2 regions of the Streptomyces sp. NPDC023527 genome follow, and region 1 is predicted to be linked to the other one. Evidence: riboswitches for the same ligand, from Rfam matches in the RefSeq annotation. Region 1 holds a riboswitch; the other holds the start of a gene.
The links. A riboswitch is a leader RNA that binds a small molecule or an ion and turns the genes downstream of it on or off. The one in region 1 is predicted to bind S-adenosylmethionine.
Positions count from the first base shown of each region.

Region 2: linked by a shared signal. The riboswitch ahead of thrC (threonine synthase) and the one ahead of ACZ303_RS00415 (aminotransferase class V-fold PLP-dependent enzyme) in region 1 are both predicted to bind S-adenosylmethionine.

Region 1 covers NZ_JBVHJJ010000001.1:89,005-96,657, forward strand. The annotation lists gene qcrB (cytochrome bc1 complex cytochrome b subunit) at 1-1,064, shown strand, start outside; gene trpD (anthranilate phosphoribosyltransferase) at 1,257-2,321, shown strand; SAM riboswitch class IV at 2,397-2,513, shown strand; gene ACZ303_RS00415 (aminotransferase class V-fold PLP-dependent enzyme) at 2,703-4,064, shown strand; gene ACZ303_RS00420 (Lrp/AsnC family transcriptional regulator) at 4,633-4,914, opposite strand; gene ACZ303_RS00425 (rhomboid family intramembrane serine protease) at 4,924-5,670, opposite strand; gene ACZ303_RS00430 (hypothetical protein) at 5,857-6,096, shown strand; gene ACZ303_RS00435 (NYN domain-containing protein) at 6,191-7,495, shown strand.
Region 2 covers NZ_JBVHJJ010000006.1:290,205-297,857, forward strand. The annotation lists gene groL (chaperonin GroEL) at 1-589, opposite strand, end outside; gene ACZ303_RS14510 (cold-shock protein) at 959-1,165, opposite strand; gene ACZ303_RS14515 (MoaD/ThiS family protein) at 1,615-1,890, opposite strand; gene thrC (threonine synthase) at 2,008-3,282, opposite strand; SAM riboswitch class I at 3,300-3,488, opposite strand; gene ACZ303_RS14525 (glucosyl-3-phosphoglycerate synthase) at 3,684-4,631, shown strand; gene ACZ303_RS14530 (alpha,alpha-trehalose-phosphate synthase (UDP-forming)) at 4,673-6,148, shown strand; gene ACZ303_RS14535 (hypothetical protein) at 6,153-6,401, shown strand; partial or broken gene ACZ303_RS14540 (DUF6255 family natural product biosynthesis protein) at 6,414-6,602, opposite strand; gene ACZ303_RS14545 (hypothetical protein) at 6,596-6,937, opposite strand; gene ACZ303_RS14550 (helix-turn-helix domain-containing protein) at 7,164-7,653, shown strand, end outside.

The DNA.
Region 1 (7,653 bases):
TCATCGGCACGTACATCTCGATGTTCCTCTTCGGTGGCGAGTTCCCGGGCTCGGACTTCGTGCCGCGCTTCTTCTCGATCCACGTCCTGCTGCTGCCGGGCATCATGCTCGGTCTCGTGGTGGCGCACCTCATCCTCGTCGTGTACCACAAGCACACGCAGTACCCCGGCCCCGGCAAGACCGAGAAGAACGTCGTCGGCATGCCGCTGCTGCCGGTCTACATGGCCAAGGCCGGAGGCTTCTTCTTCCTGGTCTTCGGCATCATCGCGGCCATCGCGGCGATCGCCTCGATCAACCCGATCTGGGCCATCGGCCCGTACCGGCCGGACCAGGTGTCCACCGGCGCCCAGCCCGACTGGTACATGGGCTTCGCCGAGGGTCTGATCCGTGTCATGCCGGGCTGGGAGATCAACCTCTGGGGCCACACGCTCGTCCTGGGCGTGTTCATCCCGCTGGTGATCTTCCCGCTGGTCCTGGGCGCGATCGCGGTCTACCCGTTCATCGAGTCCTGGGTCACCGGTGACAAGCGCGAGCACCACCTGCTGGACCGCCCGCGCAACGCCCCGACGCGCACCGGCTTCGGCGTCGCCTGGATCACCGCGTACTTCGTGATGCTGGTGGGCGGTGGAAACGACCTGTGGGCCACCCACTTCCACCTGTCGCTCAACGCCATCACCTGGTTCGTGCGGATCGGCTTCTTCGTCCTGCCCGTGCTCGCCTTCATCGCGACGCGTCGCATCTGCCTGGGTCTCCAGCGCCGCGACAAGGACAAGGTGCTGCACGGCCGCGAGTCGGGCATCATCAAGCGCCTGCCGCACGGTGAGTTCGTCGAGGTCCACGAGCCGCTCTCGCAGGACCAGCTGCACACCCTCACCTCGCACGAGCAGCCCAAGCCGCTCGAGCTCGGCCCCGAGGTCGACGAGAACGGTGTCAAGCGCAAGATCGGCAGCTCCGAGAAGCTCCGCGTGAAGCTCTCCAAGGGCTTCTACGGCGAGGGGACGCAGATCCCCAAGCCGACCGTGGAGGAGTACCAGGAGATCACCAGCGGCCACGGCCACCACTGATCCCCGCCCGACCGGCCCCGGCCGGTCACTGATCGCTGATCGCCACAGCGAGAGCCCCGTCCAGCTCCCCCAGCCAACGCTGGGAGGTGCCACCAGGACGGGGCTCTTCGCCGTCCCGGGGTCCTGGATAGGCTGGAGCGGCAGAGCCCCGGACGGCCGCGGCTCTCCGACCGACCACCAGGAGCGTGGACCATGAACGTTGTGACCCCGGCAGGCGGCGACAGCGCGGTGGCTCCCTCCTGGCCGGGTCTCCTGGACGCCCTGCTCGGCGGGATCGACCTGAGCGCGGACGACACCGCCTGGGCCATGGACCGCATCATGCGCGGCGAGGCCACCGACGCCCAGATCGCCGGCTTCGCGGTCGCGCTGCGCGCCAAGGGCGAGACCGTCGCCGAGATCTCCGGGCTCGTCCGGACCATGTACGCGCACGCCAACCTCATCGAGGTGCCGGGCCCCAGTGTGGACATCGTCGGCACCGGCGGTGACGGCGCCAAGACCGTCAACATCTCCACGATGTCCTCGATCGTCGTGGCGGGCACCGGCGCGAAGGTCGTCAAGCACGGCAACCGCGCCGCGTCCTCCGCCAGCGGCGCCTCGGACGTCCTGGAGAAGCTCGGCGTCAATCTGGACCTGACGCCGCGCCGGGTCGTGGAGGTCGCCGAGGAAGCGGGCATCACCTTCTGCTTCGCGGTGAAGTTCCACCCCTCCCTGCGCCATGTCGCCCCCGCCCGGCGGGAACTGGGCATCCGGACGACCTTCAACGTCCTGGGCCCGCTGACCAACCCCGCGAAGGTACGCGCCCAGGCCACCGGCGTCGCCGACGCCCGGATGGCCCCGATCCTGGCCGGGGTGCTCGCCGAACGCGACTCCTCCGCCCTGGTCTTCCGCGGCGACGACGGGCTGGACGAGCTGACCACCACCGCGACCTCCCGGGTGTGGATCGTCCGCGACGGCGAGGTCCGCGAGGAGCCCTTCGACCCGCGGGACGTGGGCATCGCGCTGGTCCCGGTGGAGGCGCTGCGGGGCGCCGACGCCTCGTACAACGCCGATGTCGCCCGTCGGCTGCTGGACGGCGAGACCGGGCCCGTACGGGAGGCGGTGCTGCTCAACGCGGCGGCCGCGCTGGTCGCCCTGGCCCCCACCGGCGCACCGCTGACGGAGCAGATCGCGGCGGGCATCGAGCGGGCCGCGGCGGCCATCGACTCCGGAGCGGCGAAGCGTTCCCTGGAGCGATGGGTCGCCGCGAGCAACGCGTGAGCGGCTGAGGAAGGGCGCGGTCCGCGATGCGGACCGCGCCTTGCGCCGTGATGATCGTGTGGCATGATGCTGCCAGGTCACGAGTGACAGCGACACGGCCCCGGCCCGCTGTCCGGCAACCCTCCTTCCGTGGCGGGGTGCCCCGGGTGATGACCAGGTCGCAGGCAGCGAGGTCTGCGGCAAGCGCGGATCCCTCGCCAGGGATCCTGGTTGTCGAGGGAGATCCTTCCGTGGTTCAGCGAATGCGTTAGGGCCTACGGCCCGTTCCCCGTCGACTCCGTGCGGTGCCCCCGTGCGTCGAGTCGGGATCCTCCGCACGCGCGGCGCGGCCGTGGCGTGCGCATACGCAGCTTTCCCCGCCTGTCGCCAGGAGAATTCGCCATGTCCGCATGCCCTGTCACCGCCCCGCCCGCCACGGCCCACGCCCCCCTGCCGGTCCTCGGACACGATGTTCGCGTGCCGCTCGTCACCGGCGGCGAGGTCACCTACGCGGCGCTCGACTACGCCGCCAGCGCGCCCGCGCTCCAGCGGGTGTGGGACGACGTGGCCGCGTACGCCCCCTACTACGGCAGCGTCCACCGCGGCGCGGGCTACCTCTCGCAGCTGTCGACCGACCTGTTCGAGAACAGCCGGGCCCAGGTCGCGGAGTTCCTCGGCTGCCGGGAGGACGACCAGGTCGTCTTCACCCGCTCGACCACCGATTCCCTGAACCTCCTCGCGGCCGTACTCCCCACCGGCTGCCGGGTGTTCGTCTTCGAGACCGAGCACCACGCCGCGCTGCTCCCCTGGCAGCTGCGTACGGACACGGAGGTGACCTTCCTGGACGCGCCGCGCTCGCCGCGCGAGGCGGTCGAGACCCTGGAGCGGGCCCTGGCCGACCGCGAGCCCTACGGCCCGGCCCTGGTCTGTGTGACGGGTGCGTCCAATGTGACGGGTGAGCTGTGGCCCGTACGGGAGCTGGCGGCGGCCGCGCACGCGCACGGCGCGCGGATCGTCGTCGACGCCGCGCAGCTCGCCCCGCACCACCCGGTGGACCTGGCCGAACTGGACGCCGACTGGATCGCCTTCTCCGGCCACAAGCTCTACGCGCCGTTCGGCGCCGGCGTCCTCGCCGGCCGCGCGGACTGGCTCCGGGGCGCGGCGCCGTATCTGGCGGGCGGCGGCGCGACGCGCCTCGTGGCACGGGGGGCCGACGGGGGAGTGGACGTCGAGTGGCACGAGAGCGCCGCCCGGCACGAGGCGGGCTCGCCCAATGTCATCGGCGTCTACGCCATCGCCTCCGCCTGCAAGGCGCTGACCGAGGCGGGCTTCGCCTCCCTCGTCGAGCGCGAGCGGCAGCTCGTCGCGACGGTCCGGGAGGGCCTCGCCCGGGTGCCGGGCGTGCGGGTGCTCTCGCTGTTCGGCGAGGACGCCCCGCGGGTCGGCGTGCTGTCGTTCGTGGTGGACGGCTGGAACAGCTCGCACTTCGCGGCGGCGCTCTCGGCGGAGTACGGCATCGGCGTCCGCGACGGCCTGTTCTGCGCCCACCCGCTCGTACGGACCCTCCTGGGCGGCGGGCGCGACGAACCGGGCGAGTGCGGGGCCCCCGACGAGGGCCAGTCGCTCAACGCCATCCGCGTCAGCTTCGGCGCGGGGACACCGGACGAGCACGTCGAGCGCTTCCTGCGGGCGGTGGAGGAGCTCGTACGGGACGGCGCGCGGTGGTCCTACCGGACGGAGGGCGGCCGCTGCGTCCCCGCCTAGCGGCGGGCCGGGTGGTGTCCGGGGTTCCCCCGGTGGGTTCACCGCTGCGCCGGGAGCGGGAGGCGGGGCCTCCGGCCGTTCACCTGGCGGCGGGGGCCTGCCGAGTCCGTCCGGGCACGGGGGGCATATCCGGTGGGGGTGCTCGCCGGTGCGGCGGGGTCTCGGCCGTCCGCCTGGCGGCGGGGACCTGCCGGGCCGGTCCGGTTCGGCACCGCCGGTCACGTTCGGCGGGGGTGCTCGCCGTTGCGGCGGGAAGGGGGGCGGGCTTCGGTCGTCCGCCGGAGGCGGGGTCCGCTGGCCTCGACGGTCGGCTCGCCTTTCTGCCGGGCAAGAAATATCCGCCGCGGCGGCGGGAGGAGGGAGCTGGGCTCCGGCCGTTCCGTCGGCGGCGGGCGTCTTGCCGGGCCTGTCCGGCCCTGGCGGTGGGGCCGCGTGGTTCGGCGGCGAGGGTCGGCTCGCCTTGCCCGCCGGGCAAGCCCGCCGCGATGGCGGCCCACCACGACGTCGGTGTTCGGCGGCGCCGAACCGGCCGGCCCGCAGGGCAGTCGTGCCACCCCGCCGGAGGCGGCTACGCGTCGAGGCCGATCGCGAACGCCGCCTCCAGGTCGTGCTGCGAATACGTGCGGAACGCGATGTGCGTCTCCGTCGAGGCCACGCCCGGGACCTTGCTGATGCGGCCCGGGATGACGTCCGCGAGGTCGTCGTGGCGGGCCACCCGCACCATGGCGATCAGGTCGTGCGCGCCGGTGACGGAGTAGACCTCGCTGACGCCCTCCAGCGCGGCGATCTGCTGGGCGATCTCCGGGATGCGGTCGACGTCGGTCTTGATGAGCACGATCGAAGTGATCACGGCTGGCTCCTATCGGGGGTCGGGGGGCGGCCCCCCGGGAGATCGCAGGCCCTCGCTCGGCCCGGCTGCGCCCTTCACTCTAACCGCACGTCTGTACCGGACCCACGCGTAGAGGAAGCCGAGCGAGAAGCCCACGACATGGGCCAGGTAGGCCACCCCGGGACGGTCGCCGGCGGTGCGGGCGGCCAGCCATTGCAGGGCGAACCAGAACACCAGGACCGCCCACGCGGGAAAGCGCAGCGGCAGGAAGAAGAGGAACGGGAAGAGGCTGGTGACCCGGGCCCCGGGAAAGAGGCAGAGGAAGGCGCCGAGCACGCCGGAGATCGCCCCCGAGGCGCCGACGAGCGTCTGCTCGGAGTGGGCGTGCGCGACGGCGTAGCCCAGCAGCGCCAGCACCCCGGCGGCGAGGTAGAAGAGGGCGAAGGGCACCCGGCCCATGCGCTCCTCGGCCATGGCGCCGAAGACGTAGAGGAAGAGCATGTTCCCCAGCAGATGCAGCCAGTTGCCGTGCACGAACAGCGCGGTGAGCGGGGTCAGCAGCTCGTGCGGCGTACCGCTCCACAGCTCCCGCGGCACCACGCCCCACTGCTCGAAGTAGGCGGTCTGCGCGGCCAGCAGCTCGACGCCGACGCCGTAGGAGGTGCTGAATCCGGACGCCGGCCCGAGGAGGAAGGCGAGGCAACAGACGCCGATGAGGGCATAGGTGACCACGGGTGTCGCGGTCGCGGGACCCTGGCGCGCTGCCGTTCCGCTCATGAACAGATCATGGCGTACCGGCAGCAAACCGCGCAGAGTGCCTCGCCGGTGCGCGGACGCGGGGCCGTCGTTCGGCCATCCGGGCACCGCGTGACCATCAGGACGTAGGGTTACGGGAAGCACACCCGCAGTTCGACGGCGCACCGCGGATCCGGAGCACACTTGACGAGGACGGACGGCGACACCATGGGCGTTCCCCAGCCGACGGCGGAGACCCGCTGGCGCTGCACGCTGTGCGGCAATCTGACCCGGTTCGATGTCACGCGTACGACCAAGGCTGTGGAGTACGTGCACCTCGACCTGGCCGGCGAGCCGCAGGTGGAGGAGCGCGATGTGGTCAGTGAGACGATCGAGTCCGTACGTTGCCGGTGGTGCAACGCGGTCGACCAGATCGAGCTGGTGGACCGGCCGGGCGCGAGCGCCTGAAGAACGGGAGCGGTGAACGGTGGTTGAGCACGCAGGCGGCACGGACGCGGCCGGTGGACCCGACGACACCGGTGGGGCCGACGGTGTCGCCGAGGTGCTCGACCGCCCGCTGCCCGAGGGCGTCCGGCGCCGGGTCGTCGGGCTCGTCGCGGAGGCGTTCGGGGGCCTGACGGTGGCCGAACTGCCCGCCGCGCTGCGCCAGTACGCCCGCTTCACCCCCAGCCGCCGGGCCAAGTTCGGGGGCAACGCCATGGCCGCCGCCGTGGAGAACGACGCCTCCTTCCGGCAGCGGATCTCCGCCCGGCTGCGGGAGACGGGCTCGGAGCTGGCCGAGGCGCTGGACGCCGGGTCGCCGCCCGCGGCCGCGGACCCGGAGGACGTGGCGGCCATGGCCTATGTGCTGCGGCCCGCCGGCTGGGTCAAGCTCGTCACCGCCGCCGGCGAGGAGGCGCAGCGGGCCAGCGCCGAGCGGGCCGGCGAGGAGGCGCAGCGCGAGCTGCGCCGGCTGCGCGAGGAGCTGGCCGAGGCGCGCGCCGAGTCCCGCGCCGAGACCGAGCGGGTCCGCTCGGAGCTGGAGACGGCGCGCAGGGAGGCCGACGCGCTCCAGCGCAAGCTGCGCAGCGCGCTCAGCGACGTGCGGCGCGGCGAGGCCGCGCTGCGCAAGGCGGAGGGCGAGCTGGAGAGCGTACGGGCGGCCGCGGCGGCCGAGAAGGCGGCGACCCTCGGCGAGGTGCGCCGGCTCAAGGCGCGGCTGGCGGAGGCCGACGCGGCGCTGGAGGCCGGCCGGCGGGCGGTCCGCGAGGGCCGCAGCGTGGAGGACATGCGGCTGCGGCTGCTGCTGGACACCGTCCTGGACGCGGCGCAGGGGCTGCGGCGCGAGCTGGCGCTGCCGCCGGCGTCCGTGCATCCCGCGGACACGGTGGACGCGGTCGAGCCGGGCCGTATGACGCCCAAGGACATCGCCACCCGCGCCCTGTCGGAGACCGACCCGGCGCTGCTGGACCAGCTGCTGGCGCTGCCCCAGGCGCATCTGGTGGTCGACGGTTACAACGTCACCAAGACCGGCTATCCGACGATGCCGCTGGACAAGCAGCGGCTGCGGCTGCTGGGCGGCCTCGCGATGCTGGCCGCGCAGACCGGCGCGGAGATGACGTGCGTCTTCGACGGCGCGGAGCTGGCGGCGCCGGTGCTGCTCGCGCCGCCGCGCGGGGTGCGGGTGCTGTTCAGCAAGCCCGGGGTGACCGCGGACGAGCTGATCCGGCAGCTGGTGCGGGCCGAGCCGCCGGGTCGGCCGGTCGTGGTGGTCTCCACCGACCGCGAGGTGGCCGACGGGGTCGCCAAGGCGGGTGCGCGGCCGGTGGCTTCGGCCCTGCTGCTCAAGCGGCTCGCGCGCACCTGAGCGCTTCCTGAGGGCGCCACAGGTACCGGAGCGTCAAGTTCCCCTTACCCACCGTGTCGTGTTGGTAAAGGATGTGCGCATGGGACGAGATTTTGCTCATGATGATTTGAACGGATCATACGGAGGTCACTAAGGTCGGGCCTCGAACCTTCGCGCGG
Region 2 (7,653 bases), on a different contig from region 1:
AGCCCTTGTCGAAGCGCATACCCTCGGTGAGCTCCAGCTCCAGACCGAAGGTCTGGGACTCCTCGACGGTGATGACGCCTTCCTTGCCGACCTTGTCCATCGCCTCGGCGATGAGCTCGCCGATCTGGGTGTCGGCGGCGGAGATGGAGGCGGTGGAGGCGATCTGCTCCTTGGTCTCCACGTCCTTGGCCTGCTCCAGCAGGGCGGCGGAGACGGCCTCGACGGCCTTCTCGATACCGCGCTTGAGCGCCATCGGGTTGGCACCGGCGGCCACGTTGCGCAGGCCCTCGCGGACCAGGGCCTGGGCCAGGACGGTCGCGGTCGTCGTGCCGTCACCGGCGACGTCGTCCGTCTTCTTCGCGACCTCCTTGACCAGCTCGGCGCCGATCTTCTCGTACGGGTCCTCGAGCTCGATCTCCTTGGCGATGGAAACACCATCGTTGGTGATCGTGGGGGCGCCCCACTTCTTCTCGAGGACGACGTTGCGGCCCTTGGGGCCGAGGGTGACCTTGACGGCGTCGGCGAGCTGGTTCATCCCGCGCTCGAGACCGCGCCGTGCCTCCTCGTCGAACGCGATGATCTTGGCCATGTGAAGTGGTCCTCCCAGGACGGGGTGGATTGCTCCGGACCGCGCTGGCGCCCGCGACGGACGGCCGCCGAGCCGGACGGTTCCTTCCCGCCCTGCCCATCGACCTCACCGACGGTCCAAATCTGTCACTCTCACTCGGAGAGTGCTAACGCCAATGATTAGCACTCGACCCCACCGAGTGCAAGCGGTCCGAGTGGGATCCACTCGCTCCAGTGGCGCGCCGTCCACACCCGGGGGCTCCCCTCCCCACGTCGACCGGGGGCGCAAACACCTCTTGCGTGCGGACACACGTCGGGCCCGTACCCCTGTGTCGTGGGGTACGGGCCCGACCTGCGAGCTTCGTGAGCCGGTGTGGTCGATGCGCCGAGATCAGCCGACGGCGAGCTTGACCATGTCCGCCTGCGGCCCCTTCTGGCCCTGCGAGATCTCGAACTCGACTCGCTGACCCTCCTCGAGGGTGCGGTAACCGTCCATCTGGATCGCGCTGTAGTGGACGAAAACATCCGCACCACCGTCGACCGCGATGAAGCCGTACCCCTTCTCCGCGTTGAACCACTTGACGGTGCCCTGAGCCATGCCTAACTCCCCTATTACTGGCCCTTGCGCAGGACCGCACTTCGCGGACCCGGGTCAGACCTCACCCACGGATCGGAACCCTGCCGGGCGGCAGGGAAAACCCAGTTGGTGTGCGCCGGAACGCGTCGACCGCGGCCGAATGTATCCGCACGGATGCCCTCTGCAACAGGTCACTTGGACGAGAATTCTGGGCGCGGCCGAGAGTTGAAATGCGGCGAACTGGGCGTAACCCAGGGCAAGTCGGGCCGGGCATAACGCAAACAACCCGGCATTTCGTGCGCACACTTCGCGCACAACTTGACGGGTTCTCATATGCGTTCGGCACTGACGCCGGAGGGGGATCGTCACAACTGTATCGCGCTCAACAGACGGAATCGCCCCGTCCGCTTCACGGACGGGGCGATTCGGGGAGCGATTCCGCAGGAAGCCTTCGAAAAGGTCCGGCGGGGTCAGCCGCCGGCGACGGCGGGGATGATCGACACGCCCGCGCCGTCCGGCGTCGCCGTGCCGAGCCCCTGTTCGAAGCGCACGTCGTCGTCGTTGACGTAGACGTTCACGAAGCGGCGCAGCTTGCCGCTGTCGTCCAGCACGCGGGCCGCGATGCCGGTGTGGTTCTTCTCCAGATCGGCGATCACCTCACCGAGGGTCGCCCCTTCGGCGACGACCTCGGCCTTGCCGCCGGTGTAGGTGCGAAGGATGGTGGGGATGCGGACGCTGACGCTCATGGGGGTCATCACCTTTGCGTGAGGCCGGACGAAATCAGCCCGTCCGGCGTTTGAGGACCGGGGGCCCGGGGGCGGAGCCCCCGGTTTCGGGAAGGGGCGGGACTGGGGAAGAACCCCCTACAGCCCCGAGGACCGAAACGCCTCCAGCGACGGCCGGATCGTCACCGTGGGCTCAGCCGCCACAGCGTCAAGCGTCTTGAGCCCGTCCCCCGTGTTCAAGACCACCGTGGTCAGCGACGGATCCAGCACACCCGCTTCGAGAAGCTTCCGCGTCACCCCCACCGTCACCCCGCCCGCCGTCTCCGCGAAGATCCCCTCGGTGCGGGCGAGCAGCCGGATCGCGTCGACGATCTCCTCGTCCGTGACGTCCTCCACCGCCCCGCCGGTCCGCCGCGCGATGTCGAGCACGTACGGCCCGTCCGCGGGGTTGCCGATCGCGAGGGACTTCGCGATCGTGTCCGGCTTCACCGGCCGTACGACCTCGTGACCGTCCTTGAAGGCGCGGGAGACCGGCGAGCAGCCCGCCGCCTGGGCGCCGAAGATCTTGTACGGGCGGTCCTCTACCAGTCCGAGGGCGATCAGCTCCTTCAGCCCCTTGTCGATCTTCGTGAGCTGGGAGCCCGACGCGATGGGGATGACGATCTGGTCCGGCAGCCGCCACCCGAGCTGCTCGCAGATCTCGTACGCGAGGGTCTTCGAGCCCTCGCCGTAGTACGGGCGGAGGTTGACGTTGACGAAGCCCCAGCCCTCCCCCAGCGGGTCGCCGATCAGCTCGGAGCAGAAGCGGTTCACGTCGTCGTAGGTGCCCTCGATGCCGACGAGGTCGCCGCCGTAGACCGCGGCCATGACGACCTTGCCGGCCTCCAGGTCGTGCGGGATGAAGACGCAGGACTTGAACCCGGCGCGGGCGGCCGCGGCGCCGACCGCACCGGCCAGGTTCCCCGTCGAGGAGCACGACAGCGTCGTGAAACCGAAGGCACGGGCGGCCTCGACGGCGATGGCGACGACGCGGTCCTTGAAGGAGTGCGTGGGGTTGCCGGAGTCGTCCTTGACGTACAGGCCGCCGGTGACACCGAGCTCGCGGGCGAGGTTGTCGGCCTTGACGAGCTTGGTGAAGCCGGGGTTCAGGCCGGGCTTGTCCGCGACGTCGGCGGGGACGGGCAGCAGCGGGGCGTAGCGCCAGATGTTGTCCGGGCCGGCCTCGATGCGGCGGCGCAGCGCTTCCGGGTCGCCGGCGGGCAGTTCGTAGGCGACTTCGAGCGGGCCGAAGCAGGCGGCACAGGCGAAAATGGGACCGAGGTCGAACCGCTCTCCGCACTCCCGGCACGAGAGGGCGACGGCGGGACCGAGAGAGACCGAAGTCTTTGAGCTTTCAACGGCTTGCACAGCCATGGAGGCGAGGCCCTTTCTCCTCATCTTCCTCGCGGCGAACCTCGCCACGAGACGGAATTGGCACCTTCCCCACCGGGAGCCTCGCCTGAAAATCCGCGCCCGGAGGGCACCACTTGGGGTGGTGGTCGGGTGACGGGTGGGCAAGACCGGCGGGAGGGTTGCCGGGGCTTCAACGGGCCGTGTCCCTCTGCCCCTCTGGATGAGCGGTATGGCACTGGGCGTGACCCAGGCGTTTGTGCACGCGGTGACCCCGACATACGACGGCGTTCCGCGTTGTTCAGACTGTAACGGAAGGCATGGGCGGGCGAGACAGTCGTCCGTACCGCGAGATGCGTCACAGGACGCGCGTCGAACAAGCAGGCAGACGCGTCGGACAAGCAGGCAGACAAGGAGTCGTTCACGTGCTGGAAGAGGTGGAGCGCTGGCTGGCCCGGCGGTCCTGGTCCGCCGCAGACCGTCCGCTCGACCAGCTGCTCGCCGCCAAACGCGGCGCCGGGACCACGGTGAGCGTGGTGCTGCCGGCGCTGAACGAGGAGGCGACGGTGGGCGCCATCGTGGCCACGATCCGCCGCGAGCTGATGACCGAGGCCGCGCCGCTGGTGGACGAGCTGGTGGTGCTGGACTCCGGCTCCACCGACCGCACCGCCGAGGTCGCGGCCGCCGCCGGGGCGCGGGTCGTGCACCGCGACGAGGTCCTGCCGAGGCTGCCCGCGCTGCCCGGCAAGGGCGAGGTGCTGTGGCGGTCGCTGCTGGCGACGACCGGCGACATCGTCTGCTTCATCGACGCGGACCTGAGGGACTTCTCCGCCGGCTTCGTCTCCGGCATCGTCGGCCCGCTGCTGACCGACCCGGACGTCCACTTCGTCAAGGGGATGTACGACCGCCCGCTGGGCGAGGTGTCCGGCCAGGGCGGCCGGGTCACCGAGCTGGTGGCCCGCCCGCTGCTGAATCTGCACTGGCCGCAGCTGGCCGGTTTCGTACAGCCGCTGGGCGGCGAGTACGCGGCCCGCCGCTCGCTGCTGGAGCGGCTGCCGTTCCCCGTGGGCTACGGCGTGGAGCTGGGCCTGCTCGTCGACGCGCTGCACACGGTGGGCCTGGACGCGCTGGCCCAGGTCGACGTGGGCGTACGCGTCCACCGCCATCAGGACGGGCGGGCGCTGGGCCGGATGGCGGCCGCGATCTACCGCACGGCGCAGCTGCGGCTGGCGCGCGGCCACCTGGTGCGGCCGGCCCTGACCCAGTTCGAGCGCACGGCGGACGGATTCGTTCCGCGGACGTACGCCGTGGACACCGAGGAACGGCCGCCGATGACGGAGATACCGGAGTACGCGCGGCGCCGCGCGGCGTAAGCGTACGTTTGAGCGGTTCATCCGCTGGCAAGGCTGGCGTCATGGTCGCTGAGCACATGCACGCCGCCGAGATCCTCGTCGCGTCCAACCGCGGACCCGTGTCGTACAAGCGGGCGGAGGACGGTTCCCTGGTGGCCGGGCGGGGTGGTGGCGGGCTGGTGTCGGGCCTGAGCGCCATCGGGTCCGACGCGAAGGCGCTGTGGGTGTGCGCCGCCCTCGGCGAGGGCGACCGCGAGGCCGCGCGGCGCGCGGGCGGCCGTCTGGACGCCGGGGAGACGGGCGGACAGGCGGTCCGGATGCTGGACATCCCGGCCGAGACGTTCGCCGCCGCGTACAACGGCGTCGCCAATTCGGTGCTGTGGTTCCTGCACCACCTGCTCTACCAGACGCCCCTGGAGCCCGTGTTCGACGCGGAGTTCCGGCGCCAGTGGGCCGCCTACGAGGCGTACAACACCGCCTTCGCGGACGCGCTCGCCGAGGAGGCCGCGCCGGGCGCCGCCGTGCTCGTACAGGACTATCACCTGACCCTGGTGCCCGGCCTGCTCCGCGAGCGCCGCCCCGACCTGCGCATCGGCCACTTCTCGCACACCCCGTGGGCGCCCCCGGACTACTACCGGCTGCTGCCGGACGACATCGCCGCGCAGGTATTGCGCGGCGTCCTCGGCGGCGACCGCGCCGCCTTCCTCACGCACCGCTGGGCCGAGGCGTTCGCCGCCTGCTGCGAGAGCGTGCTGGGCGCCGAGCTGATCCGCGACGGCCTGACGACCGCCGTGCGCTTCGAGGGGCGGACGACGCGGCTGGGCGTGCACGGCCTGGGCGCCGACGCCGACTTCCTGCGGCGCCGCGCCCACCAGGGCGACGTCGAGGAGCGGATGGCGGCGCTGCGCGCGCAGATCGGGCCGGACCGCAAGGCGATCGTCCGCGTCGACCGCACCGAGCTGTCCAAGAACATCGTGCGCGGCCTGCTCGCGTACCGCCGTCTGCTGGAGGACCGCCCGCAGTGGCGCGGCAAGGTCGTGCACATCGCCTTCGCCTACCCCTCGCGGCAGGACCTGGCGGTCTACCGCGACTACACGGCCGAGGTCGACCGGGTGGCCCAGGAGATCAACTCCGCCTTCGGCACGGCGGACTGGCAGCCGGTCGTCCTGCACGTCAAGGACGACTTCGCACGCTCCCTGGCCGCGTATCGTCTCGCCGACGTCGCCCTGGTCAACCCCATCCGCGACGGCATGAACCTCGTCGCCAAGGAGGTCCCGGTCGTCTCCGACCTGGGCTGCGCGCTGGTCCTCTCCCGCGAGGCCGGCGCGGCGGCGGAGCTGGGCGACGAGGCGATCGTCATCAATCCGTACGACGTGGAGGCCACGGCCGGCGCGCTGCACGAGGCCCTGCTGATGGACCCCGGTGAGCGCGCGGAGCGCACGAAACGGCTGGCCGCGGCGGCGACGGCGCTGCCGCCCGCGCGCTGGTTCGTGGATCAGCTGACCGCCCTCGGCGACGGGCCGTCGGGGCTAGGCTGATCGCGTGCACCCCAAGGATCCTCCCGGTCCCGAGCCCACGGACGAGTTGTGCATGACGTGCCAGTGGTGCACGGGCTCCGGCTTCGTGCAGCGCTCACTGGCCCATGTCCCCGGCCCCGACCCCTTCGGCGGCGCCGGGGAAACGGCGATGCGGGCGGGCCAGTGCAAACACTGCCGGGGCAGCGGGGTGTACGACTCCGCGCTGGACCCGACGCTGGAGCACTGGCGGTGCGAGCCGCGGGACGCGCCCTGAGGCGACCCGCGCCGAGGCGATCCGGTCCGCGGCCCGCCGGGCGACATCGGACGGCGTGACGACGTACGGCGATCCGGGCGGCCGGAGCGCACCGTAGTCCGCGAACCGCCGTACCCCACAGGCGTCGCAGCGATGCGCGTCCCCCTCCCGGGTCCACCCCGCCCCATGGAGGCAGTGCCGGACACGGCCTTGAGTCACCATGCTTTCGCCTCCGGCAGCAGGTGCGCGGACCGGAAGTGCCGCCGCACGGCGATACCGGCGTCCGCGACCGCCACGGCGTCCCCCTCGTCCAAGGTCCGCCCGTACGCCGCCCGCAGCTCGGCACACCGCGCACAGTCGAGCGGCGAGGCCGCCCCCCGGATCCCGGCGGCGGCCCGCTCCTCCCGACTCGCCAGCCGCAACGCCTCCGGCGGCACCTCCCACTCCCGCCCACCCAGCGGCCGCCTGACCTGCACACGCGGCCCGAGACTGCCCATGACTTGGGCGAGCGTGCCGGTACGGGTGTCCACGACGTAGGCACCGGGGCGGTAGGTCATCACTTCCCGGGGTTCGCGTGGAGGGGATTCGGCGTCCGGATCGGGATGAGGCATGGCGGGGTCGCGCACGGTGTTCCCTTCGGGTGCTTTCGACACAAGAGTGCGCTCACAGCATTGCGAGCCGGCGCTACGCTCAACAGGGAGTGGCTGTTGTCCAGCGACCGGACAACACAGGGGAGTTGAGATGGCGAAACACTCATTCGATGGGGACAACTCTGCTCGGTGGGTGCTCGCGTTCGAGATCCGCCGCCTCCGCGAAGAGTCCGGCAAATCGCTGGCCCAGCTGTCGGAGGACACCTCCTACGACCGGACCTACCTGCACCGCCTGGAGACCGGTGAGCGCCTCTCCCAACTTCCCGTGATGGAGGCTCTGGATGGCGTCTACAAGACCGGCGGGCTGCTGACCCGTCTGTGGAGACTGGCTCGACAGGAAGTCTTCAAGGACCGGTACAAGCTGTTCATGCAGTGCGAGGCGAACGCCACCATCATGCACAAGTACATGGTGGCCGTTCCCAGGCTGCTCCAGACGGAGGACTACGCCAGGCTGGTGCTGTCCTGCGGGCCGTTGCCCAGCGCCAGTGACGAGCTCGAAGAACAGGTCGCCGCCCGAATCGGCAGACAAGAACTGCTGCGCCGAGATCCGCCGCCGAGCATCCGGGTCATTCTCGACGAAGCCGCGCTACGGCGACCGGCCACGGATCCGCGCGTGTGGCGGG